DNA from 3 places in the Nocardiopsis sp. SBT366 genome. Region 2 is predicted to be linked to each of the others. Evidence: riboswitches for the same ligand, from Rfam matches in the RefSeq annotation. Region 2 holds a riboswitch; each other region holds the start of a gene.
The links. Region 2 has a riboswitch for thiamine pyrophosphate ahead of thiO (glycine oxidase ThiO). Riboswitches for the same ligand answer to the same signal wherever they lie in the genome.
Positions count from the first base shown of each region.

Region 1: another riboswitch for thiamine pyrophosphate. It lies ahead of thiO (glycine oxidase ThiO); the one in region 2 lies ahead of thiO (glycine oxidase ThiO).
Region 3: another riboswitch for thiamine pyrophosphate. It lies ahead of thiD (bifunctional hydroxymethylpyrimidine kinase/phosphomethylpyrimidine kinase); the one in region 2 lies ahead of thiO (glycine oxidase ThiO).

Region 1 is NZ_LAVM01000001.1:8,890-18,688, forward strand. It holds gene ADX84_RS00035 (GNAT family N-acetyltransferase) at 196-804, shown strand; gene metF (methylenetetrahydrofolate reductase [NAD(P)H]) at 722-1,651, opposite strand; gene ADX84_RS00045 (polyprenyl synthetase family protein) at 1,908-2,993, shown strand; gene ADX84_RS00050 (DUF418 domain-containing protein) at 3,165-4,451, shown strand; gene ADX84_RS00055 (SDR family oxidoreductase) at 4,520-5,413, shown strand; gene ADX84_RS00060 (zinc-binding dehydrogenase) at 5,553-6,524, shown strand; gene thiE (thiamine phosphate synthase) at 6,983-7,648, opposite strand; gene ADX84_RS00070 (Rv2175c family DNA-binding protein) at 7,715-8,074, opposite strand; TPP riboswitch at 8,194-8,304, shown strand; gene thiO (glycine oxidase ThiO) at 8,303-9,508, shown strand; gene thiS (sulfur carrier protein ThiS) at 9,511-9,723, shown strand; gene ADX84_RS00085 (thiazole synthase) at 9,727-9,799, shown strand, end outside.
Region 2 is NZ_LAVM01000001.1:120,620-130,418, reverse strand. It holds gene ADX84_RS00605 (DUF418 domain-containing protein) at 70-1,356, shown strand; gene ADX84_RS00600 (SDR family oxidoreductase) at 1,425-2,318, shown strand; gene ADX84_RS00595 (zinc-binding dehydrogenase) at 2,458-3,429, shown strand; gene thiE (thiamine phosphate synthase) at 3,888-4,553, opposite strand; gene ADX84_RS00585 (Rv2175c family DNA-binding protein) at 4,620-4,979, opposite strand; TPP riboswitch at 5,099-5,209, shown strand; gene thiO (glycine oxidase ThiO) at 5,208-6,413, shown strand; gene thiS (sulfur carrier protein ThiS) at 6,416-6,628, shown strand; gene ADX84_RS00570 (thiazole synthase) at 6,632-7,432, shown strand; gene pknB (Stk1 family PASTA domain-containing Ser/Thr kinase) at 7,802-9,781, shown strand.
Region 3 is NZ_LAVM01000081.1:5,042-14,840, forward strand. It holds gene ADX84_RS20665 (acyl-CoA synthetase) at 1-1,245, shown strand, start outside; gene ADX84_RS20670 (DUF368 domain-containing protein) at 1,601-2,530, shown strand; TPP riboswitch at 2,619-2,719, shown strand; gene thiD (bifunctional hydroxymethylpyrimidine kinase/phosphomethylpyrimidine kinase) at 2,708-3,511, shown strand; gene ADX84_RS20680 (sodium:alanine symporter family protein) at 3,603-5,048, opposite strand; gene ADX84_RS20685 (DUF6457 domain-containing protein) at 5,268-5,540, opposite strand; gene ADX84_RS20690 (glycosyltransferase family 1 protein) at 5,766-6,950, shown strand; gene ADX84_RS20695 (pyridoxal phosphate-dependent aminotransferase) at 7,071-8,414, opposite strand; gene ADX84_RS20700 (LysR family transcriptional regulator) at 8,562-9,512, shown strand; gene ADX84_RS20705 (hypothetical protein) at 9,610-9,799, opposite strand, start outside.

The sequences.
Region 1 (9,799 bases), 110 kb from region 2:
CGCACGCGGCCGGGCAGGGGCTTCCCCTCCCCGACCCGGCCGCGCCGTGCCCCGTCGGACGAACCGACGGAGCCAGTCGAACTCGTGTTCGACAGAGCACAGTTAACACTCCACCCGGGGGACTCGTCAAGGAGCGGCGCGCACGGCGCACGCCAGGACCAGCGGCGACCGGTGGACACGCCCTAGTGTGGGGGCGTGGCAGCCCGTACCGAGTTACGCGAACTCGCTCCCCCCGCCTTCACCCACTCCGTGCCCGCCCTGCTGGAGATCTACGAGGCGGCCATGCGCCCACCGCCCGACCAGCTCCCCGGGCGGGCCGCCGTGATGGCCTCCCACGCCGGTTACCCCGGGTTCGGTTGCGTGGTGGCCATGGACGGCGAGCGACCCCTCGGCTTCGCCTACGCCTTCCACGGCCGCGAGGGCCAGTGGTGGCACGACGTCGTCACCGAGGGGCTGAGACTGCATGGGCGCTCACGGCACGCGCGCCGGTACCTGACGGACCCGCTGGAGATCGCCGAGGTCCACGTGCTCCCGGACGCGCAGAACCGGGGACTGGGCCGTTCCCTGCTGCACGCGCTGTGCGCGCGGAGGCCGGAGCGCACCGCCGTGTTGTCCACCCGTACGGGACCCACCGCGGCGCGCCACCTCTACCGCTCGTGCGGGTTCGTCGAGGTGCTGGAGTCCTTCTCGTTCCCCGGCTCCCCCGACCAGCCCTTCTCGATCATGGCCGCTCGGCTGCCGCTCCTCGGACCCGGTGCCCGGCGACCTCGCGGTAGATCTCCCTTGTGGCCGTGGACTGGTTGAACGTGATGAAGTGGATGCCCGGGGCGCCCTCGGAGAGGAGCCGCTCGCACATGCGCTGGGCGTGCTCGATCCCGAAGGCGCGCACCGCCTCCTCGTCGTCGCCGAACCGCTGGAAGCGCTCGGCCAGCGCGGAGGGGAACGGGGCTCCGGAGAGCTTCTCCGAGCGCGGGATGGAGGCGAGCTTCACCACCGGGAAGACCTCGGGGATGATCGGCACCTCACAGCCGCGCGCGGCCACCCGGTCGCGCAGGCGCAGGTAGTCGTCGGCGTCGAAGAACATCTGGGTGATGGCGTAGTCCGCCCCGGCCTCGCACTTGCGCACGAAGTGGTCGGTGTCGACCTCCACGTCGGCCGAGCGAGGGTGCTTGTAGGGGAAGGCCGCCACTCCGACGCAGAAGTCGCCGCTCTCCTTGAGGAGCCGGACCAGCTCCTCGGCGTAGGTGAGCCCGGCGGGGTGCTGGACCCACTCGCCGTCGGGGTCGCCGGGCGGGTCGCCGCGCACGGCCAGCATGTTGGACACGCCCGCGTCGGCCAGGCGGCCGATGAGGTGGCGCAGTTCGGCGACGGAGTGGTCCACCAGGGTCATGTGGGCGACCGGCATCAGGGTGGTGTCGGTCGCGATGCGCTCGGTGGTCTCCACCGTCAGGTCGCGGGTGCCGCCTCCGGCGCCATAGGTGACGGAGACGAAGGACGGGCCGAGGGCCTCGATCTCGCGGATCGCGCGCCAGAGTCGTTCCTGGGCCCTGGCGTTGCGGGGCGGGAAGAACTCGAAGGAGAACATCGGCTCGCCCGAGTCGAGGAGGTCGCGGATATGACGCGGCCTGGAAGCCGGGGTTCGGGGCGCCACGGGGCGGGTCGGTGCAGCCAACATGGCATCAACCTTAGGCGAGACCCCCTCGCAACCGGACGCCGCGTCCCACTTTCTGAGACAAAAACTGGAACCCGGCTCCATTTCTCATAATGCGAGACAACAAATGCCACATTGGACAACACTGTCTCCCATTATGGGCAAAGTGGGTCTCACTCGCCCCCTCTGCCGGGACCGGACCCCATTACCTCGATCCGGGGCATCCTCGCGCGGACCAGCCGCTAATGTGCAGGGTATGGCCGTCTCCACATCTTCCTCAGCCACCTCAGCCGTGTCCGTCATCCGCTCCGACGTGGACCGCGAACTCTCCTCCTTCTGCGCCTCGCACCGCGAACGGCTCCTGGAGATCGGGGAGGAACTGGCCCCGGCCATGGACTCCCTGGAGGTGATGGTCTCCGCGGGCAAGCGCCTGCGCCCCACCTTCGCCTACTGGGGATGGCGCGGCGCGGGCGGCACCGCCGGTGACGAGCGCATGGTGCGGGCCGCGGCCTCCCTGGAGTTCCTCCAGGCCTGTGCCCTGGTCCACGACGACGTGATCGACAACAGCGACACGCGGCGCGGGCGGCCCGCCACGCACAAGCGCATGGCCGGTCTGCACGCCGACCACGGCTGGAACGGTGACAGCGAGGGGTTCGGCGAGGGCGCCGCGATCCTCATCGGCGACCTCTGCCTGGCCTGGTCGGACGAGATGTACCAGGGCAGCGGGTTCTCAGCGGACACGCTCCAGGCCGGGCGGCCCCCCTTCGACGCGATGCGCACGGAGGTGATGGCCGGTCAGTACCTGGACACCCTGGAGCAGGTGCGGGGCACCGCCACCCGCGAGGCCGCCCTGCGCGTGATGCGCTACAAGTCGGCCAAGTACACGGTGGAGCGGCCGCTGCACCTGGGCGCCGCGCTGGCCGGGCGCCACGAGGAGCTGGCCGGCGTCTACACCGACTACGGCATCCCCCTGGGCATCGCCTTCCAGCTGCGCGACGACGTGCTCGGGGTCTTCGGCGACCCGGGCACCACGGGCAAGCCCGCCGGTGACGACCTGCGCGAGGGCAAGCGCACCCTGGTCGTCGCCGAGACCCTGGCCCGGTCCGGCGCGGCCGACGCCGAGCGCTTCCGGAGCCTGCTGGGCGCGCCGGACCTCGCCGTGGAGGCTGTGGACTGGATGTGCGCCCTGATCGAGTCCTCCGGGGCTCTGGCCGCCTGCGAGTCGATGGTCTCCGAGTACGCGGACCAGGCGCTGGCCGCCCTGGAGAGCCCCGAGCTGGACTCGTCCGCCCGCGGGCCGCTCGGCGACCTGGTGGTGGCGGCCACGCGACGCTCGCACTGATCCGCCTCGGGTGGGTCGAACCGACCCACCCCCGGCGCTCACCCTCGAAGCCCCTAGGGGTCAACCCTGGCGACTTCGGGGGTTTTCTCACGCCTGGTACCTGTTGCGGCTTCTGCCTGACTCCCGATTGAATCGAGACTCACGATACATCTCGACACCGGAGTCCTCCCCATGTCCCGACAGACCCCCGTGCTCGGTCCGACCGGTGCCACGGAGCGGGCGTTGGCGCCCGACCTCGCGCGCGGCTTCATGCTGTTGTTCATCGCCCTGGCCAACACCGTCTGGTACCTGTGGGCGGCCCCGAGCAACGGCCCGACCATGCATCCCACCCCCGAGGGCGGCCTGGACTCCGTCGCCCAGTTCTTCACGATCATGGCCGTGGACATGCGCAGCTATCCGATGTTCGCGTTCCTGTTCGGCTACGGGATGATGCAGCTGGCCCGCCGCCAGGAGGCGGCCGGAGCCGACGTGAGGAGCGTCAACGCCCTGCTGCGCCGCCGGAACCTGTGGCTGATCGTCTTCGGCTTCTTCCACGCCCTGCTGCTGTGGATGGGCGACGTCCTGGGCGCCTACGGCGTGGCCGGACTGGTCCTGGGCTGGCTGTTCTTCCGGCGCAAGGACGTGACCCTGATCGTGTGGGGCGCCGTGCTGACCTCGCTCATGACGTTGGTCAGCGCGTTCAGCCTCCTGGCCCTGCCGTTCGTCAGCGAGACCGACGGCGGCTCGGGCGGCTTCGACATCAGCGAGATGGCGGGCAACATCGGTGACCCGTCCATCGCCTCCGCCGCCGTGGACCGGGTGGCGAACTGGCCCCTGGTCAGCGTCGGCCAGGGACTGCTGGGCCTGGTCGTGCCCACCGCGATCCTGATCGGTTTCTGGGCCGCGCGCCGCGGGTTCCTGGAGGAGCCCGGTCAGAACCTGCGGGCCCTGCGCTGGGTGGCGGTCCTCGGCATCGCCGTCGGCTGGATCGGCGGCCTCCCCGAGGCGCTGAACCAGGTCGGTGTCTGGGACCTGAACGCCGCCCAGGGCCTCATGCTCGCCTTCCCGCACATGCTGACCGGGCTCTTCGGCGGCCTGGGGTACGTCGCGCTGATCGCGCTGATCGCCCACCGCCTCCAGGAGCGCGGCCGGACCGGTGGGGTCGTGGTGACCGCTCTGGGCGCCACCGGCAGGCGTTCCCTCAGCGCCTACCTGGCGCAGTCCGTCCTGTGCGCGCCGATCCTGGCCGCGTGGGGTCTGGGCCTGGCCGCGTACCTCACCTCGTGGACGATGTTCCTGTACGCGGTCGCGGTGTGGCTGGTCACGGTGGCGGGCGCCTACGCCATGGAGCGCGCCGGACGACGCGGACCGGCCGAGGTGCTGCTGCGCAAGCTGTCCTACCGGCGTTCGACGAGGGCGGTCGCGGAGCCCTCCGGACCGCCCCGGGCGGACGAGCACCAAGAGCGCACCAGCGCCTGACCGGGGGGCGCAAAAAGGGGCGCGCCGGTCAGCGACCGGTGGACACTCGTACCCCAGGATGGGTTTCCATGGGCGACGATCACATGACAAACCACACCATAGGGGTGACCGGGGCCACCGGTGCGCTGGGCGGGCGTGTGGCCGCCCGGATCGCACGGCTCGGACTGGCTCAGCGCCTCATCGTGCGCGACATCAACCGGGCTCCGGAGTACCCGGAGAGCAGCGCGGCGATGGCGGTCTACGAGGACACAGCCGCCTTCGAGAAGGCCTGTCGTGGCGTGGACACGCTCTTCCTGGTCTCGGCGACGGAGTCCGAGGACCGGGTGGAGGCCCATCTGAGCGCCGTGGACGGGGCGGTCCGCGCCGGTGTGTCACGGATCGTCTATCTGTCGTTCCTGGGCGCGGGCCCGGCGTCCACGTTCACGTTCGCCCGCACGCACTTCTACACGGAGGCCCACATCCGGTCGACGGGTGTGTCCCACACGTTCCTGAGACCCAGCCTGTACCTGGACCTGCTGCCCCGTTGGGTGGACGAGAAGGGCGTGGTGCGCGGCCCGGCCGGGGAGGGCCGGGTCGCGTGGGTCTCGCGCGACGACGTGGCCGACGTCGCCGCGGCCGTGCTGACCGATCCGGTGGTGGCGGCGGCCTCGGAGGACAGGACACACGACGTGACCGGGCCGGAGTCGCTGTCGGTGGGCGCCACCGTGGAGAAGCTGGGCCGGTTGACCGGGCGGAGCGTCCGGTACGTGCCCGAGACCTGGGAGGAGGCCCTGGAATCGCGTCGTCCGAGCGGGGCCGCCGAGTGGGCGATCGAGGGCTGGGCCTCCTCGTACGCCGCCATCGCCGCCGGGGAGCTGGATGTGGTCTCGCCCGTCGTTCCCGACCTGACCGGGCACCCGGCGCAGTCCATCGAGGGGTTCCTGCGCCGCCATCCGAGCGCCCTCTCCCACGTCGGGGGCTGACCGCCCCCTCCCCCGCCACCGCCGTGCCCCGGGCGCGGCGGTTCCCCTTGTCCGGGACGGCGGCCCTTGACCTCAACATTCGTTGAGGAACCAGTCTTGGCTCCGGGGGACACTCCCCCGCCGAAGGAGAGTGGTGGAGATGCGCGCGGTGCGAGTGGACGAGTTCGGTGGCCCGGAGGTCCTGGTGACGCGGGAGCTGCCCGACCCCGAACCCGGCCCCGGCGAGGTGCTGGTCGAGGTCGGGGCGGCCAACGTGATCTACCTCGACACCCTGATCCGCAGCGGCGCCGCACAGGGCCACTTCCCCCAGGCCCCGCCCTACGTGCCCGGGGGTAGCGTGGTCGGCCGGGTCACCTCGGTCGGCCCCGGCACCGACCCGGCCTGGACGGGCACGCGGGTCCTCACCCGCACGGACGACGGCGGATACGCCGACCGCGTCACCGTCCCGGCCGAGGGGCTGCTCCGGGTCCCCGAGGAGCTGCGCCCCCTCGACGCCCTGGCCCTGATGGTCGACGGGGCGACCGCGATGATGCTGGAGCGGGCCGCCCGCTTCGGTCCGGATGCCTGGGTCCTGGTCCTGGCCGCCACCGGCGGGGCAGGCAGCCTGGTCGTGCAACTCGCCCGTCTCGCGGGGGCCCGGGTGATCGGCGCCGCCCGGGGCGCGGAGAAGCTGGCGCTGGCCCGGTCCCTCGGAGCGGAGGAGGCCGTGGACTACTCGCAGCCGGGCTGGCTGGACCGGGTGCGCGGGATCACCGGCGGCGCCGGGGCCGCCGTGGTGATCGACGGGGCCGGCGGTGAGCTGGGATCGGCCTCCTTCGGGGCGGTGGCCGACGGCGGCCGGTTCCTCAGCTACGGCACGGCCGGAGGCTCGTTCGCCGAGGTGGACACGACCGAGGCCGAGCGGCGCGGGATCACCGCCCTGGGTCTGAACGAGATGCAGGCGCGGCCGGGAACGGACCGAGGCGACCTCACCAGGCTCGCACTGGAGGAGGCGCGGGCCGGACACCTGCGACCGCACGTGGGGCTGATCCTGCCGCTGGAGCGGGCCGCCGAGGCACACGCCGCTCTTGAGGGCCGCCGTGTGCCGGGAAAGGTGCTCCTGGTCCCCTGAGTCGTGCTGACCGGATCATTCCTCCCGCCCGCCGCCCGCCGCCAACCTCGACGGACGCCTGCGGCGCGGTGTCCTCGCGTCACCACCGGGATGTGCCTGTGCGCCGATGAAGCTCGGACAGCCACCCGGTCGGGTCCCACCGTGCGACACCGCGGAGCCCGCGTGGCAGCGCACAGCAGGGGAGACGGACGCTCACATCGATGGCGGCCGCGCCGCCACCGGCGGTGCGTCCAAGAGGGGACACACAGGGCCCTTCTTCTGGATCGATCCGCCCCGACGTCGCTCACCACCGTCCCCACCAACTCCTACGGCGCTGGCGGCCAGGCCGCCGTCGGCGAAGGCACCCGAGAACCACGCCCTGGCCCCGTGCGGTCGCCGGCTCGAGGACGATCCCTGGGAGGGGCAGGGCATGGAGCGGCCCCGGTCCCGTGCGGGGTCCCGGGGCCGTCGGTGTTCGTTCAGGCGAGTCGCGCGGTGAGCTTGGCCTTGAGGGCGCTGGCTGCCGCTCGCGGGTCCTGCGCCTCGGTGACGGCGCGCACCACGACCACGCGGGTGGCCCCGGCGTCCAGCACCCGGTCCACGTTCTCCAGGTCGATGCCGCCGATCGCGAACCAGGGCCGGTCGGTGCCCAGCGCGGCCGCGCGTTCCACCAGTTCGAGCCCGGCCGCCGGGCGTCCCGGCTTGGTCGGGGTCGCCCAGGTCGGGCCCACGCAGAAGTAGTCGCTCCCGGGTTCCTCCGCCGATCGCGCGGCGGCCTCGGGGTCGTTGTTGGAGCGGCCGATCAGGGGGTCGGCGCCGATGACGTCGCGGGCCAGGGGTACCGGCAAGTCGCGCTGGCCCAGGTGCAGTACGTCGGCGCGCACCGCGCGGGCGATGTCGGCGCGGTCGTTGACCGCGAGCAGGGCGCCGTGGCGTTCGCACGCCTCCCTCAGGACTTCCAGGGCGGCCAGTTCCCCGCGCGCCTCCAGCCCCTTGTCCCGGAGTTGGATGATGTCCACACCGCCGGACAGGGCGGCGTCCGCGAACTCCGCGAGATCACCGCTCCCGGCCCGGGCGTCGGTGCACAGGTACAGAAGGGATGCGTCCAGGCGCTCGCGCAGGCTGGTTCCGTGGCTCGTCCTCACGCGCCCCACCATAACCAACGGCCCGGGGACGTCACCGAGGTGGTGCGTCCCCGGGCCGTGGACGGCTCAGAAGGCCATGCCCTGCGCCCGGCGGCGGACCTCGGTGCCCCGGTTCTCGCGCATGGCCTGGATCGGCGTGCCCGGCAGGGTGTCGTCCGGGGTGAACAGCCAACGCAGGGCCTCCCCGGTGGAGAATCCGGCGTCGGTCAGCAGCACGATGGTGCCCGGCAGGCCCTTGACCAGGTCCTGGCCGTCCAGGAAGGCGGCGGGAATGGAGAGCTCACCACCGCGCACCACGCCCATCAGGCGGTTCTCGCGGATGAGGGTCTTGATGCGGTTGGGGCTCACGCCCAGCGGGGCGGCCGCCTCACGCAGGGTCAGCCATTCGCCGACGAGTTCGTCGAGTTCACGATCGCTTTGTGTCACCTCACCAATCTGCCACACCCGACCGGGCCCCGGAGACCATCGCGCCGCCCTGGGGGCTCCCTGCCTGGGAGATCCCCGCCACGGCCGGTCCGGACGGGTTGTCCTAGGATGGGTGGACAGACATGTCCCGCGGGAGCCGGGTGGACCCGGCTGAGAGGGAGGCTCGCGGCCTCCGACCGCACGAACCTGATCCGGGTCATACCGGCGAAGGGAGTGGAACACGGCGCCGTGCGCACCAACGACGTTCCCCCGCAGAAGACGATTCATCCCACCACTACCGTGGTCGTGGTCGGCGGCGGTGTCGTCGGCCGGGTCACCGCCTGGCGGGCCGCCCAGCGCGGCCTCGCCGTCACCCTCGTCGAACCCGACCCCGTCACCGAACCCTCCGCCGCCCGCGCCTCCTCGACCGTCGCCGCGGGCATGCTCACCCCCGCCACCGAGGCGGTCTTCGGTGAGGAGGAGCTGATGGAGATGGGGGTGCGCTCCGCGCGCCTGTACGACGACTTCGTCGCCGAACTGGAGGAGGCCAGCGGGGTCGACGTCGGCCACCGCCGCACCGGCACCCTCCTGGTCGCCTTCGACAGCGACGACCTGGCCGTCCTCACCGACCTGCACGCCCTCCAGGAACGCCTGGGCATCCCCACTCAACGGCTGACCAGCCGCGAGTGCCGCCGCCTCGAACCCACCCTCGCGCCCGGCGTGCGCGGCGGGGTACTGGCCCCCGAGGACCACTCCGTGAACCCGCGCGCCCTGCTTCTGGCCCTGGCCCGGGCCGGGGAGCGCGCGGGCGTGCGCGAGGTCTCCGGGTACGCGGAGGAGGTCGCCACCCCCGGCCCCGACGGGGCGCGACTGGGCGTGCGCCTGGCCGACGGCTCCGCGCTGCCCGCCGAACAGGTGGTGCTCGCCGCCGGGTGCTGGGGCGACCGGGTGCGGGTGCCCGAACCCGTGGTGCCGCCGCTGCGCCCGGTCAAGGGGCAACTGTTGCGCGCCCGGGTCCCCGCGGGGGAACCACCGCTGGTCACCCGCACCGTGCGCGGCCTGGTGCGCGGGTTCCCCGTCTACCTGGTGCCCCGCGCGGACGGCGAGGTGATCGTCGGCGCCACCCAGGAGGAACTGGGCCACGACACATCCCTGACGGTGGGCGGGCTCTGGCAGGTCCTGCGGGACGCGCGCGAACTCGTCCCGGGGGTGAGCGAGCTGGAGGTCGTCGAGACCTGTGTGGGGCTGCGGCCGGGCTCACCCGACAACGAACCCCTCCTGGGCCCGACACGGGTCCCCGGACTACACCTGGCCGCCGGGCACTTCCGGCACGGGGTCCTGCTGGCCCCGGTGACCGGGGAGGTCATGGCCGAGGCCCTCACCACCGGCGCGCTGCCCCCGTACGCGCGCCGGTTCGCAGCCAGCAGATGGACGCGTGAGCAGACGTGGGAGTAGCAGTGGAACTGATCATCAACGGACAGGCCCGGGACAGCGCGGCGACCACCGTGGACGGGGTCGTGCGCGCGCTCACCGACGCCGGGGACGGCGCCGTCCCCGGGGGGATCGCGGTCGCGGTCAACGACGAGGTGGTGCGCCGCACCGCCTGGACGGACACCGCGCTCCGCGCGGGCGACCGCGTGGACGTCCTCACCGCCGTACAGGGAGGCTGAACCATGACACAGACGCACGAGTCCGTGACCGTCGCGGAAAGCGCCCCGGAGGACCCGCTCGTCATCGCGGGGGTCT
Region 2 (9,799 bases):
GTTGCGGCTTCTGCCTGACTCCCGATTGAATCGAGACTCACGATACATCTCGACACCGGAGTCCTCCCCATGTCCCGACAGACCCCCGTGCTCGGTCCGACCGGTGCCACGGAGCGGGCGTTGGCGCCCGACCTCGCGCGCGGCTTCATGCTGTTGTTCATCGCCCTGGCCAACACCGTCTGGTACCTGTGGGCGGCCCCGAGCAACGGCCCGACCATGCATCCCACCCCCGAGGGCGGCCTGGACTCCGTCGCCCAGTTCTTCACGATCATGGCCGTGGACATGCGCAGCTATCCGATGTTCGCGTTCCTGTTCGGCTACGGGATGATGCAGCTGGCCCGCCGCCAGGAGGCGGCCGGAGCCGACGTGAGGAGCGTCAACGCCCTGCTGCGCCGCCGGAACCTGTGGCTGATCGTCTTCGGCTTCTTCCACGCCCTGCTGCTGTGGATGGGCGACGTCCTGGGCGCCTACGGCGTGGCCGGACTGGTCCTGGGCTGGCTGTTCTTCCGGCGCAAGGACGTGACCCTGATCGTGTGGGGCGCCGTGCTGACCTCGCTCATGACGTTGGTCAGCGCGTTCAGCCTCCTGGCCCTGCCGTTCGTCAGCGAGACCGACGGCGGCTCGGGCGGCTTCGACATCAGCGAGATGGCGGGCAACATCGGTGACCCGTCCATCGCCTCCGCCGCCGTGGACCGGGTGGCGAACTGGCCCCTGGTCAGCGTCGGCCAGGGACTGCTGGGCCTGGTCGTGCCCACCGCGATCCTGATCGGTTTCTGGGCCGCGCGCCGCGGGTTCCTGGAGGAGCCCGGTCAGAACCTGCGGGCCCTGCGCTGGGTGGCGGTCCTCGGCATCGCCGTCGGCTGGATCGGCGGCCTCCCCGAGGCGCTGAACCAGGTCGGTGTCTGGGACCTGAACGCCGCCCAGGGCCTCATGCTCGCCTTCCCGCACATGCTGACCGGGCTCTTCGGCGGCCTGGGGTACGTCGCGCTGATCGCGCTGATCGCCCACCGCCTCCAGGAGCGCGGCCGGACCGGTGGGGTCGTGGTGACCGCTCTGGGCGCCACCGGCAGGCGTTCCCTCAGCGCCTACCTGGCGCAGTCCGTCCTGTGCGCGCCGATCCTGGCCGCGTGGGGTCTGGGCCTGGCCGCGTACCTCACCTCGTGGACGATGTTCCTGTACGCGGTCGCGGTGTGGCTGGTCACGGTGGCGGGCGCCTACGCCATGGAGCGCGCCGGACGACGCGGACCGGCCGAGGTGCTGCTGCGCAAGCTGTCCTACCGGCGTTCGACGAGGGCGGTCGCGGAGCCCTCCGGACCGCCCCGGGCGGACGAGCACCAAGAGCGCACCAGCGCCTGACCGGGGGGCGCAAAAAGGGGCGCGCCGGTCAGCGACCGGTGGACACTCGTACCCCAGGATGGGTTTCCATGGGCGACGATCACATGACAAACCACACCATAGGGGTGACCGGGGCCACCGGTGCGCTGGGCGGGCGTGTGGCCGCCCGGATCGCACGGCTCGGACTGGCTCAGCGCCTCATCGTGCGCGACATCAACCGGGCTCCGGAGTACCCGGAGAGCAGCGCGGCGATGGCGGTCTACGAGGACACAGCCGCCTTCGAGAAGGCCTGTCGTGGCGTGGACACGCTCTTCCTGGTCTCGGCGACGGAGTCCGAGGACCGGGTGGAGGCCCATCTGAGCGCCGTGGACGGGGCGGTCCGCGCCGGTGTGTCACGGATCGTCTATCTGTCGTTCCTGGGCGCGGGCCCGGCGTCCACGTTCACGTTCGCCCGCACGCACTTCTACACGGAGGCCCACATCCGGTCGACGGGTGTGTCCCACACGTTCCTGAGACCCAGCCTGTACCTGGACCTGCTGCCCCGTTGGGTGGACGAGAAGGGCGTGGTGCGCGGCCCGGCCGGGGAGGGCCGGGTCGCGTGGGTCTCGCGCGACGACGTGGCCGACGTCGCCGCGGCCGTGCTGACCGATCCGGTGGTGGCGGCGGCCTCGGAGGACAGGACACACGACGTGACCGGGCCGGAGTCGCTGTCGGTGGGCGCCACCGTGGAGAAGCTGGGCCGGTTGACCGGGCGGAGCGTCCGGTACGTGCCCGAGACCTGGGAGGAGGCCCTGGAATCGCGTCGTCCGAGCGGGGCCGCCGAGTGGGCGATCGAGGGCTGGGCCTCCTCGTACGCCGCCATCGCCGCCGGGGAGCTGGATGTGGTCTCGCCCGTCGTTCCCGACCTGACCGGGCACCCGGCGCAGTCCATCGAGGGGTTCCTGCGCCGCCATCCGAGCGCCCTCTCCCACGTCGGGGGCTGACCGCCCCCTCCCCCGCCACCGCCGTGCCCCGGGCGCGGCGGTTCCCCTTGTCCGGGACGGCGGCCCTTGACCTCAACATTCGTTGAGGAACCAGTCTTGGCTCCGGGGGACACTCCCCCGCCGAAGGAGAGTGGTGGAGATGCGCGCGGTGCGAGTGGACGAGTTCGGTGGCCCGGAGGTCCTGGTGACGCGGGAGCTGCCCGACCCCGAACCCGGCCCCGGCGAGGTGCTGGTCGAGGTCGGGGCGGCCAACGTGATCTACCTCGACACCCTGATCCGCAGCGGCGCCGCACAGGGCCACTTCCCCCAGGCCCCGCCCTACGTGCCCGGGGGTAGCGTGGTCGGCCGGGTCACCTCGGTCGGCCCCGGCACCGACCCGGCCTGGACGGGCACGCGGGTCCTCACCCGCACGGACGACGGCGGATACGCCGACCGCGTCACCGTCCCGGCCGAGGGGCTGCTCCGGGTCCCCGAGGAGCTGCGCCCCCTCGACGCCCTGGCCCTGATGGTCGACGGGGCGACCGCGATGATGCTGGAGCGGGCCGCCCGCTTCGGTCCGGATGCCTGGGTCCTGGTCCTGGCCGCCACCGGCGGGGCAGGCAGCCTGGTCGTGCAACTCGCCCGTCTCGCGGGGGCCCGGGTGATCGGCGCCGCCCGGGGCGCGGAGAAGCTGGCGCTGGCCCGGTCCCTCGGAGCGGAGGAGGCCGTGGACTACTCGCAGCCGGGCTGGCTGGACCGGGTGCGCGGGATCACCGGCGGCGCCGGGGCCGCCGTGGTGATCGACGGGGCCGGCGGTGAGCTGGGATCGGCCTCCTTCGGGGCGGTGGCCGACGGCGGCCGGTTCCTCAGCTACGGCACGGCCGGAGGCTCGTTCGCCGAGGTGGACACGACCGAGGCCGAGCGGCGCGGGATCACCGCCCTGGGTCTGAACGAGATGCAGGCGCGGCCGGGAACGGACCGAGGCGACCTCACCAGGCTCGCACTGGAGGAGGCGCGGGCCGGACACCTGCGACCGCACGTGGGGCTGATCCTGCCGCTGGAGCGGGCCGCCGAGGCACACGCCGCTCTTGAGGGCCGCCGTGTGCCGGGAAAGGTGCTCCTGGTCCCCTGAGTCGTGCTGACCGGATCATTCCTCCCGCCCGCCGCCCGCCGCCAACCTCGACGGACGCCTGCGGCGCGGTGTCCTCGCGTCACCACCGGGATGTGCCTGTGCGCCGATGAAGCTCGGACAGCCACCCGGTCGGGTCCCACCGTGCGACACCGCGGAGCCCGCGTGGCAGCGCACAGCAGGGGAGACGGACGCTCACATCGATGGCGGCCGCGCCGCCACCGGCGGTGCGTCCAAGAGGGGACACACAGGGCCCTTCTTCTGGATCGATCCGCCCCGACGTCGCTCACCACCGTCCCCACCAACTCCTACGGCGCTGGCGGCCAGGCCGCCGTCGGCGAAGGCACCCGAGAACCACGCCCTGGCCCCGTGCGGTCGCCGGCTCGAGGACGATCCCTGGGAGGGGCAGGGCATGGAGCGGCCCCGGTCCCGTGCGGGGTCCCGGGGCCGTCGGTGTTCGTTCAGGCGAGTCGCGCGGTGAGCTTGGCCTTGAGGGCGCTGGCTGCCGCTCGCGGGTCCTGCGCCTCGGTGACGGCGCGCACCACGACCACGCGGGTGGCCCCGGCGTCCAGCACCCGGTCCACGTTCTCCAGGTCGATGCCGCCGATCGCGAACCAGGGCCGGTCGGTGCCCAGCGCGGCCGCGCGTTCCACCAGTTCGAGCCCGGCCGCCGGGCGTCCCGGCTTGGTCGGGGTCGCCCAGGTCGGGCCCACGCAGAAGTAGTCGCTCCCGGGTTCCTCCGCCGATCGCGCGGCGGCCTCGGGGTCGTTGTTGGAGCGGCCGATCAGGGGGTCGGCGCCGATGACGTCGCGGGCCAGGGGTACCGGCAAGTCGCGCTGGCCCAGGTGCAGTACGTCGGCGCGCACCGCGCGGGCGATGTCGGCGCGGTCGTTGACCGCGAGCAGGGCGCCGTGGCGTTCGCACGCCTCCCTCAGGACTTCCAGGGCGGCCAGTTCCCCGCGCGCCTCCAGCCCCTTGTCCCGGAGTTGGATGATGTCCACACCGCCGGACAGGGCGGCGTCCGCGAACTCCGCGAGATCACCGCTCCCGGCCCGGGCGTCGGTGCACAGGTACAGAAGGGATGCGTCCAGGCGCTCGCGCAGGCTGGTTCCGTGGCTCGTCCTCACGCGCCCCACCATAACCAACGGCCCGGGGACGTCACCGAGGTGGTGCGTCCCCGGGCCGTGGACGGCTCAGAAGGCCATGCCCTGCGCCCGGCGGCGGACCTCGGTGCCCCGGTTCTCGCGCATGGCCTGGATCGGCGTGCCCGGCAGGGTGTCGTCCGGGGTGAACAGCCAACGCAGGGCCTCCCCGGTGGAGAATCCGGCGTCGGTCAGCAGCACGATGGTGCCCGGCAGGCCCTTGACCAGGTCCTGGCCGTCCAGGAAGGCGGCGGGAATGGAGAGCTCACCACCGCGCACCACGCCCATCAGGCGGTTCTCGCGGATGAGGGTCTTGATGCGGTTGGGGCTCACGCCCAGCGGGGCGGCCGCCTCACGCAGGGTCAGCCATTCGCCGACGAGTTCGTCGAGTTCACGATCGCTTTGTGTCACCTCACCAATCTGCCACACCCGACCGGGCCCCGGAGACCATCGCGCCGCCCTGGGGGCTCCCTGCCTGGGAGATCCCCGCCACGGCCGGTCCGGACGGGTTGTCCTAGGATGGGTGGACAGACATGTCCCGCGGGAGCCGGGTGGACCCGGCTGAGAGGGAGGCTCGCGGCCTCCGACCGCACGAACCTGATCCGGGTCATACCGGCGAAGGGAGTGGAACACGGCGCCGTGCGCACCAACGACGTTCCCCCGCAGAAGACGATTCATCCCACCACTACCGTGGTCGTGGTCGGCGGCGGTGTCGTCGGCCGGGTCACCGCCTGGCGGGCCGCCCAGCGCGGCCTCGCCGTCACCCTCGTCGAACCCGACCCCGTCACCGAACCCTCCGCCGCCCGCGCCTCCTCGACCGTCGCCGCGGGCATGCTCACCCCCGCCACCGAGGCGGTCTTCGGTGAGGAGGAGCTGATGGAGATGGGGGTGCGCTCCGCGCGCCTGTACGACGACTTCGTCGCCGAACTGGAGGAGGCCAGCGGGGTCGACGTCGGCCACCGCCGCACCGGCACCCTCCTGGTCGCCTTCGACAGCGACGACCTGGCCGTCCTCACCGACCTGCACGCCCTCCAGGAACGCCTGGGCATCCCCACTCAACGGCTGACCAGCCGCGAGTGCCGCCGCCTCGAACCCACCCTCGCGCCCGGCGTGCGCGGCGGGGTACTGGCCCCCGAGGACCACTCCGTGAACCCGCGCGCCCTGCTTCTGGCCCTGGCCCGGGCCGGGGAGCGCGCGGGCGTGCGCGAGGTCTCCGGGTACGCGGAGGAGGTCGCCACCCCCGGCCCCGACGGGGCGCGACTGGGCGTGCGCCTGGCCGACGGCTCCGCGCTGCCCGCCGAACAGGTGGTGCTCGCCGCCGGGTGCTGGGGCGACCGGGTGCGGGTGCCCGAACCCGTGGTGCCGCCGCTGCGCCCGGTCAAGGGGCAACTGTTGCGCGCCCGGGTCCCCGCGGGGGAACCACCGCTGGTCACCCGCACCGTGCGCGGCCTGGTGCGCGGGTTCCCCGTCTACCTGGTGCCCCGCGCGGACGGCGAGGTGATCGTCGGCGCCACCCAGGAGGAACTGGGCCACGACACATCCCTGACGGTGGGCGGGCTCTGGCAGGTCCTGCGGGACGCGCGCGAACTCGTCCCGGGGGTGAGCGAGCTGGAGGTCGTCGAGACCTGTGTGGGGCTGCGGCCGGGCTCACCCGACAACGAACCCCTCCTGGGCCCGACACGGGTCCCCGGACTACACCTGGCCGCCGGGCACTTCCGGCACGGGGTCCTGCTGGCCCCGGTGACCGGGGAGGTCATGGCCGAGGCCCTCACCACCGGCGCGCTGCCCCCGTACGCGCGCCGGTTCGCAGCCAGCAGATGGACGCGTGAGCAGACGTGGGAGTAGCAGTGGAACTGATCATCAACGGACAGGCCCGGGACAGCGCGGCGACCACCGTGGACGGGGTCGTGCGCGCGCTCACCGACGCCGGGGACGGCGCCGTCCCCGGGGGGATCGCGGTCGCGGTCAACGACGAGGTGGTGCGCCGCACCGCCTGGACGGACACCGCGCTCCGCGCGGGCGACCGCGTGGACGTCCTCACCGCCGTACAGGGAGGCTGAACCATGACACAGACGCACGAGTCCGTGACCGTCGCGGAAAGCGCCCCGGAGGACCCGCTCGTCATCGCGGGGGTCTCCTTCGGCTCCCGCCTCATCACCGGTACCGGCGGGGCGCCCTCCCTGGAGGTCCTGGAGGAGGCGCTCCTGGCGTCGGGGACCGAACTCACCACCGTGGCGATGCGCCGGATCAGCCCGGGCACCCAGGGGTCGGTGTGGGACGTCCTGGACCGCAACGGCATCCGCCCGCTGCCCAACACCGCCGGGTGCTTCACCGCCGTGGACGCCGTGCGCACGGCGAAGCTCGGCCGCGAGGCGCTGGGCACCGACTGGGTGAAGCTGGAGGTGGTCGCCGACGAGCACACCCTCCTGCCCGACCCGGTGGAACTGCTGGACGCCGCGGAGGCGCTGGTCGACGACGGCTTCACCGTGCTGCCCTACACCAACGACGACCCGGTGCTGGCGCGTCGCCTGGAGCAGCTGGGCTGCGCGGCCGTGATGCCGCTGGCCGCGCCGATCGGTTCCGGTCTGGGCATCCGCAACCCGCACAACCTGGAGCTGATCGTCGAGCAGGCCGACGTCCCGGTGATCGTCGACGCGGGCATCGGCACGGCCAGCGACGCCGCCCTGGCGATGGAGCTGGGCTGTGACGCCGTGTTGTTGGCCACGGCCGTGACACGCGCCCAGGAGCCGGTCCGGATGGCCACGGCGATGCGCGACGCCGTGCGCGCCGGACGCGGCGCCCGGCTGGCCGGACGCATCCCGGTCCGGCGCCACGCCAGGGCGTCCAGCCCCGACGTGGTCTGAGCGTCCCCAGAGGACACCGCCACGGTGGGGGCCGGGGGCCGGGGCCGCCGCCTGCGCGGACACACCACCCTGGACATGGGGTCACGACACTCGAACACACCGTGAAAACCGGGTTTGGTGCCGTCCCCTACCGTGGGAGGGGTGTGCGTGCCGCGCGGCGGCACCGCACCCACATACCGCCCAGGCGCGAACGCCCCGAACCGACTCCGGTCGGCTCCACGACGGTGGACACGAGGGCCGCCGCGACCGTGAACCGCGGGGCAAACCTGACACCGGCTTCCGCTATCGTGTCGGATCGACACCAGGTGTCGGGTACGCGCCACCGGCAGCGAACGCCCGCGCTCCCCGCAGCAAGGACACAATCCCGCCGTGGACATGACGACTTCCGACCCGCTTGTAGGCGCGACGCTGGACCGTCGCTACTTCGTCGAGTCAAGGATCGCCGGTGGCGGCATGGCGACGGTCTACGTCGCCCACGACCTGAGGCTGGACCGACGGCTGGCACTCAAGGTCATGCACCCCTCCCTGGCCCAGGACCCGACCTTCGTCCAGCGCTTCATCAACGAGGCCCACTCGGTCGCCAAGCTCTCGCATCCCAACGTCGTGCAGGTCTTCGACCAGGGTGAGGACCAGGGACACGTCTTCCTGGCCATGGAGTACGTCCCGGGCCAGACCCTGCGCGACCTCCTCAAGGAGCACGGTCGGCTGGGCCCGCAGCAGGCCCTGAACTTCATGGCCTCGGTGCTGGCCGCGCTCGGCGCCGCCCACCAGGCCGGCATGGTGCACCGCGACGTCAAGCCCGAGAACGTCCTCATCAGCAAGGACGGCCGGGTCAAGGTGGCCGACTTCGGTCTGGCCCGCGCGGTGGAGCAGTCCAACCAGGGGTTGACCCGTACCGGCACGCTCATGGGCACCGCCGCCTACCTGGCGCCCGAGCAGATCGAGAAGGGCACCGCCGACGCGCGCAGCGACGTCTACGCCGCCGGGATCATGCTCTACGAACTGCTCACCGGCGGCCAGCCGCACACCGGTGAGACGCCGATCGCGATCGCCTACCAGCACGTGACCGAGGACGTCCCGCGTCCCTCGCACTTCCTGCCGAACCTGCCGCCCGAGGTCGACGGCCTGGTCACCAAGGCCACCGAGCGCGACCCCCGGTACCGTCCGAGCAACGCGGGCCAGTACCTGGCCAAGGTCCTGGAGGTCCTGCGCACCCTGCCGGACACCGGCTCGGCTCCGGCCGCGCCGTTGGCCCCCGTGGCCCCGCAGGCCAACTCGGCCGCCACCATGACCGCGCCCCAGCTGATCGCGGGCGGCGCAGGTCCGGGTACCGAGAACGCCACCATGGTCGTGGACATGAACGGCGCCGACCTGGGCCGGGACGACTACGACGACGACGGTTACGACGACTACCCCGTGAGGGGCGGGTCGTGGTTCTCGCGCAACCGCCTCCTGGTGGTCGGGGCGCTCGTGACGGCCCTGGTCGTGGGTGTGGCGGGCTGGTGGTTCCTGCTCGGCCGCTACGAGTCCGTCCCCGACGTGATCGGGCTGTCCCCCGAGGCCGCCAGCGAGCAGATCCGCGGGGCCGGTCTGGTGGTCGATCTGTCCGACGACACGGTGTACAGCGACGACGCCGCCGCCGGTGAGGTCGGCGACACCGATCCGGAGGTGGACGACCGCCTCTCCCCGGGTGACACGGTGACGGTGTTCCTGTCCAAGGGCCCGCAGAACGTGTCCATGCCCGACCTCGTTGGCGACGACGTCGCCAACGCGCTCAAGGCCATGGAGGACCTCGGCTTCGACGACGAGAGCGTCGTCCAGGAGGAGCAGGACTCCCCGGACAACGCCCCCGGCGAGGTGCTGGCCACCAGCCCCGAGGCCGGGGCGGAGGCGGACCGGGAGGGGACGGTGACCATCACCGTCAGCAGCGGTATCCCCGTTCCGAGCCTGGCCGGGGAGAAGCGCGAGGACGCCGAGAAGACCCTCAGCGACCTCGGCCTGACTGCCGAGATCGTGGAGGAGGAGAGCGAGAACATCGACGAGGGCCTGGTGATCAGCCAGTCCCCCGACACCGGCACCAACGTCGGCCCCGGGGCCAGCGTGACGCTGACCGTCTCCAGCGGCCCGCCCGAGGTCGACATCCCGGACGTGGTCGGCGACTCCGTCCGCGACGCCCGCAAGGAGCTGGAGGAGGCCGGGTTCGAGGTCGAGGTCGAACGGATCTTCGGCGGCCGCGTGGTGGCGCACCAGTCGCACACCGGCAGCGCGCCGGAGGGCACCAAGATCAAGCTCACCGCCACTCCCGGCGGGATCGACCTGGGCGACCTCGACGAGGACGACGACGACTGACCGGACTCCGCGCCACCG
Region 3 (9,799 bases), on a different contig from region 2:
TACGAGGAGGCGCTCGCCGCGCACGGCCCCGACTCCGAGCACGGCGCGGTGGAGCTGCCCGAGACCAGTGGTGACGACCACTACCTGCTGTACACCGGGGGCACCACCGGCTACCCCAAGGGCGTCCTGTGGCGCCAGGCGGACGTCTTCCGCGCCGCCGTGGAGCGGCGCGAACCGGGAGCCCCCCGCGCCGGGACCCCTCTGGACGTTGCCGGACGCGCCGCGCGCTGCTTCCCTCTGCGCATGCTCGTGCTGGGTCCGCTCATGCACGCGGCCGGGCAGTGGAACGCGCTGAGCATGCTGCTGTGCGGCAAGAGCGTGGTGCTGTCCACGGACCGCAGTTTCCGCGCGGACCGCGTGCTGGAGCTGGCGCACCGCGAGGGCGTGCACGCCGTTCAGCTGGTGGGCGACGCGATGGCCCGACCTCTGGCAAGGCACCTGCTCACCGAGCCGGACCTGTGTCCCGACCTCACTTCGGTGCGCTCCGGCGGAACCCCGCTCACCCCCTCGGTGCGCGGGCTGTGGCGGGCCTGGCGCGAGGACGTCGCCCTGGCCGACGCCTACGGCGGATCGGAGACGGGTGTGTGCGGTTCGGCCACCGCCCCCGACGAGCACACGAGCGTGGCGGACTCCACCGACCGGCGCAGTTTCACCATGGGTGGGAGCATCGCCGTGCTCGACGGCGCCCTGCGGCCGCTTCCGCCCGGGTCGGTCGAGGTCGGTCGGATCGCCCGGACCGGCCGGATCCCGCTGGGCTACTACAACGATCCGATCGCCACCGCGCGCACGTTCCCCACGGACGGTGAGGGGCGTCGCTGGGCACTGTCGGGTGACTACGGCACGCGGGCAGGCGACGGTTCCATCATGCTGTTGGGCAGGGGCAGCGTGGTGATCAACACCGCCGGGGAGAAGGTCTACCCCGAGGAGGTGGAGGCCGTGCTGAAGGCGCACCCCTCGGTGGAGGACGTGATCGTGGTACCCGCCCCGGACGAGCGACTCGGGCAGAGGGTGACGGCGCTGGTGTCCCTGGCCTCCGGTTCCGCCCCGGACGAGGGTGCGCTGCGGGCGCACTGCCGGGTGCGTCTGGCCGGGTTCAAGGTGCCCCGGACCGTGCACTTCGTGGACCGTGTGCGGCGCACGGCGGTGGGCAAACAGGACTATCGCTGGGCCGCTTCGGTGGCCGGTGAGGACCCGTCCGCGCCCGCCGTTCCGAGCTCGCACCTGTCCGGTTCGCTCCGGAACTGATGCCGTGCTCCGCGGCCCCTTCGTCACGATCTGTTTTCGGACTAAGGACCGTGCGGGCTGATACCTGGCCAAAACCCCGGTTCTCGGGGCGCTCGGACGCCTTCACCCCGTCCGGCGCCGCTAGAATTGGCGCTGCCCGGCCCGGGGCCTGACGGCGCTCCTCCCCCATCGCACGGCCCGGGCGGCAAACATCCGCGCGGCCGGACATCGGACCGGTGGAGGTCGTCCCCGCGACCCGCGCGGTACAAGCACCCCTTTGACCCCGCCGGTCGAGCGCTCACGCGCGACCGGTGGCCCCATCAGGACGGAGGACGGCGCCCCCTCCCGGGAAGCTCCCGGGCCCGCGCCCGACAACATGGCCAAGTCAGTAGGCTCCTACATCTTCAACGCGGTGCGCGGCGGGGCCGTCGGCACCTCCGAGGCTCTGCCCGGCATCAGCGGCGGCACGGTCGCACTGATGGTCGGCCTCTACGACAAGCTGATCGGTGGCGCGGGCCACGTGGTCAGCGGCATCAAGCGCTACGTCACGGACGTGCCCCGGGGGCGTGGCAAGGAGCGGGCCCAGGAGCAGTTCCGCCAGGTGGACTGGAGCGTCCTCGTCCCCGCCCTCATCGGCATGGGCGTCGCACTCATCCTGGCCGCCATCTTCCTCGCCCCGCTGGTGGAGGTCTACGAGCAGTACGCCTACGCGCTGTTCTTCGGCCTGGTCCTGGCCTGCCTGTGGATCCCCTACACCGGTGCGGGCAAGAAGTGGAAGGCCTGGCACTACGGGGTCGCCCTCGTCTTCGCCGTGCTCGCCTTCCTGCTCACCGGACTGCCCGGCGCCAACCTGCCCACCCACCCGGTGATCGTCTTCTTCGCCGCGGCCGTGGCGATCTGCGCCCTGGTGCTGCCGGGCCTGTCGGGCTCGTTCATCCTGCTGACCCTGGGCCTGTACGAGCCGACCATGGCCGCCCTGCGCGGGGCCGACCTGCCCTACATCACGGTCTTCGTGCTCGGCATGATCACCGGCCTGGCCCTGTTCGTGAAGGTGCTCCAGTTCCTGCTGGAGAACCACCACCACATCACCCTCGTGGTGCTCACCGGTCTGATGGCCGGTTCGCTGCGTGCGCTGTGGCCGTGGCAGGACGAGAACCGCGACCTGCTTCCGATGACCGACGTCCCCGTGACGATCGCCTTCGCCGTCGGCGGCTTCGTGGTGGTCGTCGGCATGATCATCTGGGAGCAGCGCAAGCACGCCCAGCAGGCGCGGGTGGAGACCCACCACCACAACGTCACCGTCTGACCGCGCGCGGAGGGACGGTCCGCCCCGGCGGACCGTCCACTACAGTCGGAAACACCACAAACCAACAGTGATGCCGGGGCCGCGAGGCCCCGGTGGCGCGGGGTGCCGGAGAGACTCCTCCCGGCTGAGAGCACACCCGTCGAACCTGCCCTAGTTCGTACTAGCGAAGGAACGCCAATGAGCGCGTACAACGTCGTGTCCATCGCCGGAAGCGATCCCAGCGGGGGTGCCGGTGTCCAGGCCGACCTGAAGTCGTTCTCCGCCCACGGGGTCTTCGGGATGACCGTGGTGACGGCGTTGACCGCCCAGTCCACACGCGGGGTCACCGGGGTACACGGTGTCCCCGCGTCCTTCGTCACCGACCAGATGGACACCCTGTTCACCGACGCGACCGTGCACGCGGTCAAGGTGGGGATGCTGTCCACGTCCGAGGTCACCGAGGCCGTCGCGGCCGCCGTGGACCGCTACGAACTGCCGAACGTGGTCGTGGATCCCGTGATGGTGGCCAAGAGCGGTGACCGCCTCCTGGAGAGGTCGGCGATCGAGGCGCTGCGCACCGTCCTGCTGCCGCGCGCCGACCTTCTCACCCCCAACCTTCCCGAGGCCGCCGACCTGCTCGGCGAGACCGAGGCCACCAGCCTGAAGGAGATGCGCGGGCAAGCCGAACGCCTCCTCGAACTCGGTCCGCGCCGCGTCCTGCTCAAGGGCGGCCACCTGCCCGGCGAGGAGAGCGTCGACCTGCTGGTCGACGGGGTCTCGGAGCCGGTGGAGTTCCGGTCCGACCGCGTGGCCACCCGCAACACCCACGGCACCGGCTGCACCCTCTCCTCCTCGATCGCCGCCCTGCTCCCCCAGCGTCCGGACGCGGTGGCCGCCGTGGCCGACGCCAAGGCCTACCTGACCGAGGCCCTACGCCGCGCCGACGAGATCGACGCCGGCGGCGGCCAGGGGCCTGTGCACCACTTCCACGCCTGGTGGTAGCGGACCGGCGCCACGCGAAGGGGGGACCGGCCGTTGCGGCCGGTCCCCCCTTGTCGTCGGCCCGGGGACCCGTCCCCCGGCCGAGCGCGGACTACTTGTTGACGTCGTCCATGATCACGTCCGGGTTCCGCCACTCGGGGTGGCCGAAGAACTTCCGTGTCTCCGCGACCACCACCGGCGAGAGCAGGATCAGACCCACCAGGTTGGGCAGCGCCATCAGACCGTTGGCGATGTCGCTGAACAGCCAGACCGACTCGATGCTGGCGGTCGCGCCGACGTAGACGACCGCGATGAAGACCAGACGGTAGGGCAGGACCAGGAAGCGCTTGCCCTTGGCCAGGTACACCATGCAGCGTTCACCGTAGTACGACCAGCCGAGGATGGTCGTGTACGCGAAGATCGCCACCGCGCAGGCGATGAAGACCACGCCGAAGGAGCCCAGGGCCGGGCTGAGCTGGCCCAGGCCCTGCTCCATCGAACCGGAGGTGAGCAGGACACCCTTGTTGTCCGGGTCGTACCCGGCGCTCTCGGGGGCGTTCCACAGGCCGGAGGTGATGATCATCAGGGCGGTCAGGGTGACCATGATGATCGTGTCGATGAAGGTCTGCGTCATCGACACCATGGCCTGCCGGACCGGCTGGGTGGTCTTGGCCGAGGCGGCGGCGATGGCGCCGGTGCCCAGACCGGACTCGTTGGAGAAGATGCCCCGGGCGACACCGGTGCGGATGACCAGCATAAGCGCGGCACCCGCGAATCCGCCCGCGGCGGAGGTCCCGGTGAACGCGTCGGTGAAGACGAGCTGGAAGGCGGGGAGCAGCTGGTCCCAGTTGATCATCAGGACCAACAGGTTCATGAAGATGAACCCGATGATCATGAACGGCACGATCGCGGAGGCGAACCGGCCGATGCTCTTGATGCCGCCGAGGATGACGATGGCGACGAGGACCATCAGGACGACACCGATGATGCGGGGGTCGATGCCGGTGATGTTGTTGATGGAGCTGGAGACGGCCTCCGCCTGGGTGCCGTTGCCGATGCCGAAGGCGGCGATGGCGCCGAAGACCGCGAAGGCCCCGCCGAGGAAGACGCCGAGGCCGCCGGGCAGACCGTGGCGGAGGTAGTACATCGGGCCGCCGGCCTGCTCGCCCTTCTCGTCCCTGGTCCGGTACTTGACCCCCAGGAGCGCCTCGCTGTACTTGGTGGCCATGCCCACGAGGCCGGTGACCCACATCCAGAACAGGGCGCCCGGGCCGCCGATCCCGATGGCCAGACCGACACCGGCGATGTTGCCGACGCCGACGGTGGCCGCCAGGGCCGTGCTGAGCGCCTGGTAGTGCGAGATGTCGCCCTCGGCCTGGTCGTGGTCCTCCTTCCGCCGGACCAAGGCGAGCCAGAGCGCGTGGCCGAGCTTGGTGAACTGGAGCAGTCTCAACCTGACGGTCAGGAAGACACCGGTCAGGAGCAACAGGGGAATGAGGACGTACGGTCCCCAGATGATCTCCGACAGGACGCCGGCCATCTCTAGGAGGTGGTCCACTGAGGACCTCTCTTTCGGTGATTGCATGGGGTAGGGGGAACCAGCGGTGATGGGGGAACCAGGGCCCTCGGAAACACGTTGGAATCGGTGGGCACTACTCGGTATCGGGAAAGAATGGCACTGACGCGTAACAAACAAATCACGTGAGGTCAGAATGCGCGTTACGACTCATGAACGCACACTCGACCCTCCGACCGCGTCAGTCACAGGGGGCAACCGTTACCCCTGGCCCCCTCCCCCGTCCTCGCCCTCGGCCTCGGCCTGAGCCAGGGCGAGCCGGCTGAGCACGGCGGCCGCGGCGTCGGGGTCCGCCCCCTGCCCCACGGCCACACCGAGCAGGTAGGTCGTGAGCGGGGCCGCCGGTCGGGCCACGGAGTGCGCGGCGTCGCGCGCGAGGTCGAGGATCCGGTCGACGTCGGCCTTCTCAAGGGGATCGGTTCCCGCGAGGTCGAGTTCTGCGCGGACCAGCTCGGCCCATTCCACGAGTGTCACCACACGGCTCCTTGGGGTGTCGGTTCGGTCGGGTTCGGCGATCACGGCCATGGCGGGGTCACCCGTCGGTCAGTCGACCGTGCGGACGGCGTCATCACCTGATCGGCCAACCCGTGTCGGCCCTTCGGGCGGGGTTCTCCCGCCCGGCGGCCCGGGTTCACTCCCCGACCCTAGCGTCGGAGGCAGCCACCACTCGGCGTGACACATCGGCGTTGGGAGCCCCGCATGTCCCCCACACCCCCGCCCACCGTCCCCCGCCCTCCCCTGCGGGTGGCCATCGTGACCGAGTCCTTCCTCCCGCAGGTCAACGGGGTCACCAACTCCGTGTGCCGGATCAGCGAGCACCTGGCCGCCGAGGGCCACCAGGCGCTCGTGCTGGCCCCCGGGCACGGTCCCACGACGTACGCGGGCTTCCCAGTGGTGCGGACGCCCGCGCTGCCCCTGCCCGTGTACCGCGACTTCCCCATGGGCCTGCCCGTCCGGCGGACCATGACCGCGGCGATCAGCGCGTTCGCGCCCGACGTGCTGCACCTGGCCTCGCCCGCGCTCTTCGGGGCGACGGCGGTGGACGTGGCCCGCAGGTGGGCACTACCGACCGTGGCGGCGTTCCAGACCGACCTGCCCGGGTTCGCCGGACGTCACGGCCTGCCCGGTGCCCGGGCGCTGTGGCCCCTGCTCCACCGGGTCCACTCGGCTGTGGACCGCACGCTGGTGCCCTCCTCATCGACCATGGAGGCACTCTCCGGCCGGGGGTTCCCCCGGCTGGACCTGTGGCGGCGGGGCGTGGACACGGTGCGTTTCTCCCCCGACCACCGGTCCGAGGAGCTGCGCCGGAGGCTGGCCCCCGGCGGGGAGGCGATCGTGGGGTACGTGGGCCGTCTGTCCCGGGACAAGCGGGTGCACCTGTTGGGCCACCTGGCGAGGCTGCGGGGGATGCGGCTGGTGGTGGTCGGGGACGGCCCGGACCGCGCCCGGCTGCGCCGTCTGCTGCCGGACGCCGTGTTCACCGGGCAGCGGACCGGGGCGGACCTGTCACGGCTGTACGCGTCCCTGGACGTGTTCGTGCACACGGGCGCGGACGAGACCTTCTGCCAGGCCGTGCAGGAGGCGCTGGCCTCAGGCGTACCGGTGGTCGCCCCGGCTGTGGGCGGCCCCGTGGACCTGGTGGCCAACGGGCACAACGGGCTGTTGTACGGGCCGGACTCGGTCCGTGAGCTGCGCGTGGCCGTGGGCAGGTTGGCGCACAACCGCGAGGTGCGGGCCCGGATGGCGGCCGTGGCCCGGACCTCGGTGGCGCACCGCACGTGGCGGTCGGTCAACGAGGAACTGGTGGGCCACTACCGCGCGGTGATCGCTCCGAGCCACGAGCTGGCCGCCCGCCGCGACCGCGTGAAGGTGGGAAACGCCTGACCACCGTGCCGGAGAAGGCGGAACGGGACCCTCCCTGGGAGAGATAGGGAGGGTCCCGTTGGTGGTGACCGCCTCACCCCGTATAAGAGAGGCGGGCACGATCTGGGTGCGGACGCCCGGTCAGTGGACCGGCTGGGCGACCGCCATCGGTACCGGGATCACCGTGCTGGGCGCCTGGGCACCGCTGCCCGGTTCGGACAGCACCGACCCGAGGACCTCGGTGAGCCGGTCCAGGTGGGCCCGGATCCACGGCAGGGCGAGCGGGTTCTCCGCGGACAGCGCCGCGTACCGTTTGTCCTCGGTGTCCCCGTACAGGAGGCTGGTGGCCACCCGCATCCGCAGCGCGGCGGGGCTCTCGCCGAACTCGACGGCGGGCAGCACGCCCATGCCGTGCTGCTCCAGGAGGAGCCCGGTCAGCTCCGGACCGGTGGTCACCCCGTGCAGGGCGGACAGCCGCTCGCGGACCGGCTCGAAGTCCGGGTAGAGGTAGAAGGCGGCCCTGGGCGGCGAGACGAGGGCCCCGGCTCCGGTGAAGACGTCGGCGACGGCGCGGGCCACGATGCCGTGCAGGCGGCGGCTGCGGTCCACGTGGTCACGCAGCTCGGCGGGCTCGGCGAAGGCGTGCGCGGCCGCCTGCTGGACGGGCGCGGCCGGGCTGGACCAGATCTCGCTGGCCACGCCCAGGAGGCCGCCGCGCAGACGGTGGCCGATCTCGGAGTCGGGCAGGCGCAGGACGCCGATCCGCCAGCCGCCGAGGGCCAGGTTCTTGCTGAGACCGGTGGAGATGACGGTGCGCTCGGGGGCGTACTCGGCGGGGCTGTGGACGTCGGCGCGGTCCTGGCCCCGTTCGTCCACGTGGACGAGGTCGCGGTAGATCTCGTCGGAGATGATCACGAGGTCGAGTTCGCGGGCGACCTCGGCGAGTCGACGCACGGTGTCGGCCTCGGCGACGGTGCCGGTCGGGTTGTCCGGGATGGTGACGATCACCGCGTTGACGGTGCGTCCCTGCTCACGGGCGTCGGTGACGGCCGCGTGCAGCAGATCCGGCTGGGGTACCCCGCCCTGGCCGGTGGCGGTCGGCACCATCACGGGGCGCTGGCCCACGAGTCGGCTCTGCGCGGCGTAGCTGACCCAGCTCGGAGCGGCGATGGCGGTGTCCCCGCCGATCTCCAGGAGCAGGCTGTAGAGCAGCGGCTTGCTGCCCGGGCCCGCGATCACCAGGTCGGGGTCCGTGGGCAGGCCCCGACGGTTCCAGTAACCGGCGGCGGCCTCGCGCAGTTCGCTGGAACCGGCGACGGGCCCGTAGGAGTTGGCCGAGTTGCTCGCCGTGAGCTGGTCCCGCATGACCGGGTGCACCGGCAGACCGGCCTCACCGAACCCGAGCGGAAGCACGCGCACCCCCTGGCGGCGTTTGTCGTTGAGGGCTTCGTTCACGGCGAGGGTGGCGGACACAGTGACGGTCATGGATGACTCATCTCCGGCTTTTCGTTAGGCGCTGACCACCGGTTGAGCTGGGCTCTCGTCCAGCTGGTGGCCTCTCACCCAACAGCCTGCCCAGCTCACGCCATCAGTACAAGCGAGTCTTTTCGATGCTGAGCATAAGATGACCTAATGCTTGACCTTAGACGACTCCAGCTCCTCCGGGAGTTCAGCACGCGCGGCACCATCGCCGCGACCGCGCACGCCCTGGGATACACGCCTTCCGCGGTGTCCCAGCAGCTCGCCACACTCGAGCGCGAGACGGGGGTGGCTCTCCTGGACCGGTCCCCGCGCGGCGCCGAGCTGACCGACGCCGGGCAGTTGCTGGTCAACCAGGCCGAGGAGATCCTGGCCCTGGTCGAGGCCGCCGAGTCGGTGCTGGCCGAGCAGTCGAACATCGCCCTGGGCGTGGTGACGGTGACGGCCTTCCCGACCGCCGCCGTGGCCTTCGCGCCGTTGCTGGCCCCACCCCTGCGCGAGTACCAGGGCATGCAGCTGGTGCTGCGGCAGACCCTGCTGGCCACCGGCACCCAGAAGGTCCGCTCGCGCGAGGTGGACGTCGCCCTGGTCGACGACTGGTCGGGACAGCACCCGGGCCGTGGGCCGGACAGCGGCCTGCGCCACGTGCACCTGTTGCGGGACCCGATGGTGCTGGCGGTCCCGGAGGGCCACCGACTGGCCGACCCGGAGGTCCCGCTGGTGCTGGACCAGATGCTCAGCGAGTCGTGGATCGTGGCGCCGGAGGGTGAGCGTTCGCGCCACGGCACGGAGAAGCTGTTCGCCGAGGTCGGCGGGTTGCCAGCGGCGACATGGGAGTTCGAGGGACTGGGCACGATCCTCAGTCTGGTCTCCAGGGGGATCGGGATCGCGGCGGTCCCGGCTCTGGCCATGGTGGGCGCACCGGCGGGCCTGGTGTACCGGCGGTTCCCCTCCTCACCGGAGCGGCACGTGTACGCGGTGCTGCGCCCGGCCTCGCTGCGGCGCCCGGCCGTCCAAGTGACCCTGTCGGCGCTGCGGGAGGCCGCGCGCAGCGTGGAACGTGAGCTCAGCCCGGTCTTCCCGCGCGTCCAGGGCCCACGGTGACGAAGGCCCCGCGGGCGGACACACGGCCCGCCCCCTCAGGGGACGGGCCGTGTTCGATGTTCTCTCGGTCGCTTCCGGTGGCCCACGGGGGCACCGGTCACGGATCGCTGCTCCGTCTGCGCGCCTTGTCGATCCTGCGGCGGAGCTTGCGACAGACGTGGCGAGCTCGGTCACGGTCGTCGCGGGCGTTCCACCAGCGCGCGTAGGCTTCCAGTCTTCTTTTGCGCAGGGAGTCCAGCTCGGCCTCCATCCGGTTCACCCGGTGCTCCAGGTCGATGCGTTCTCTC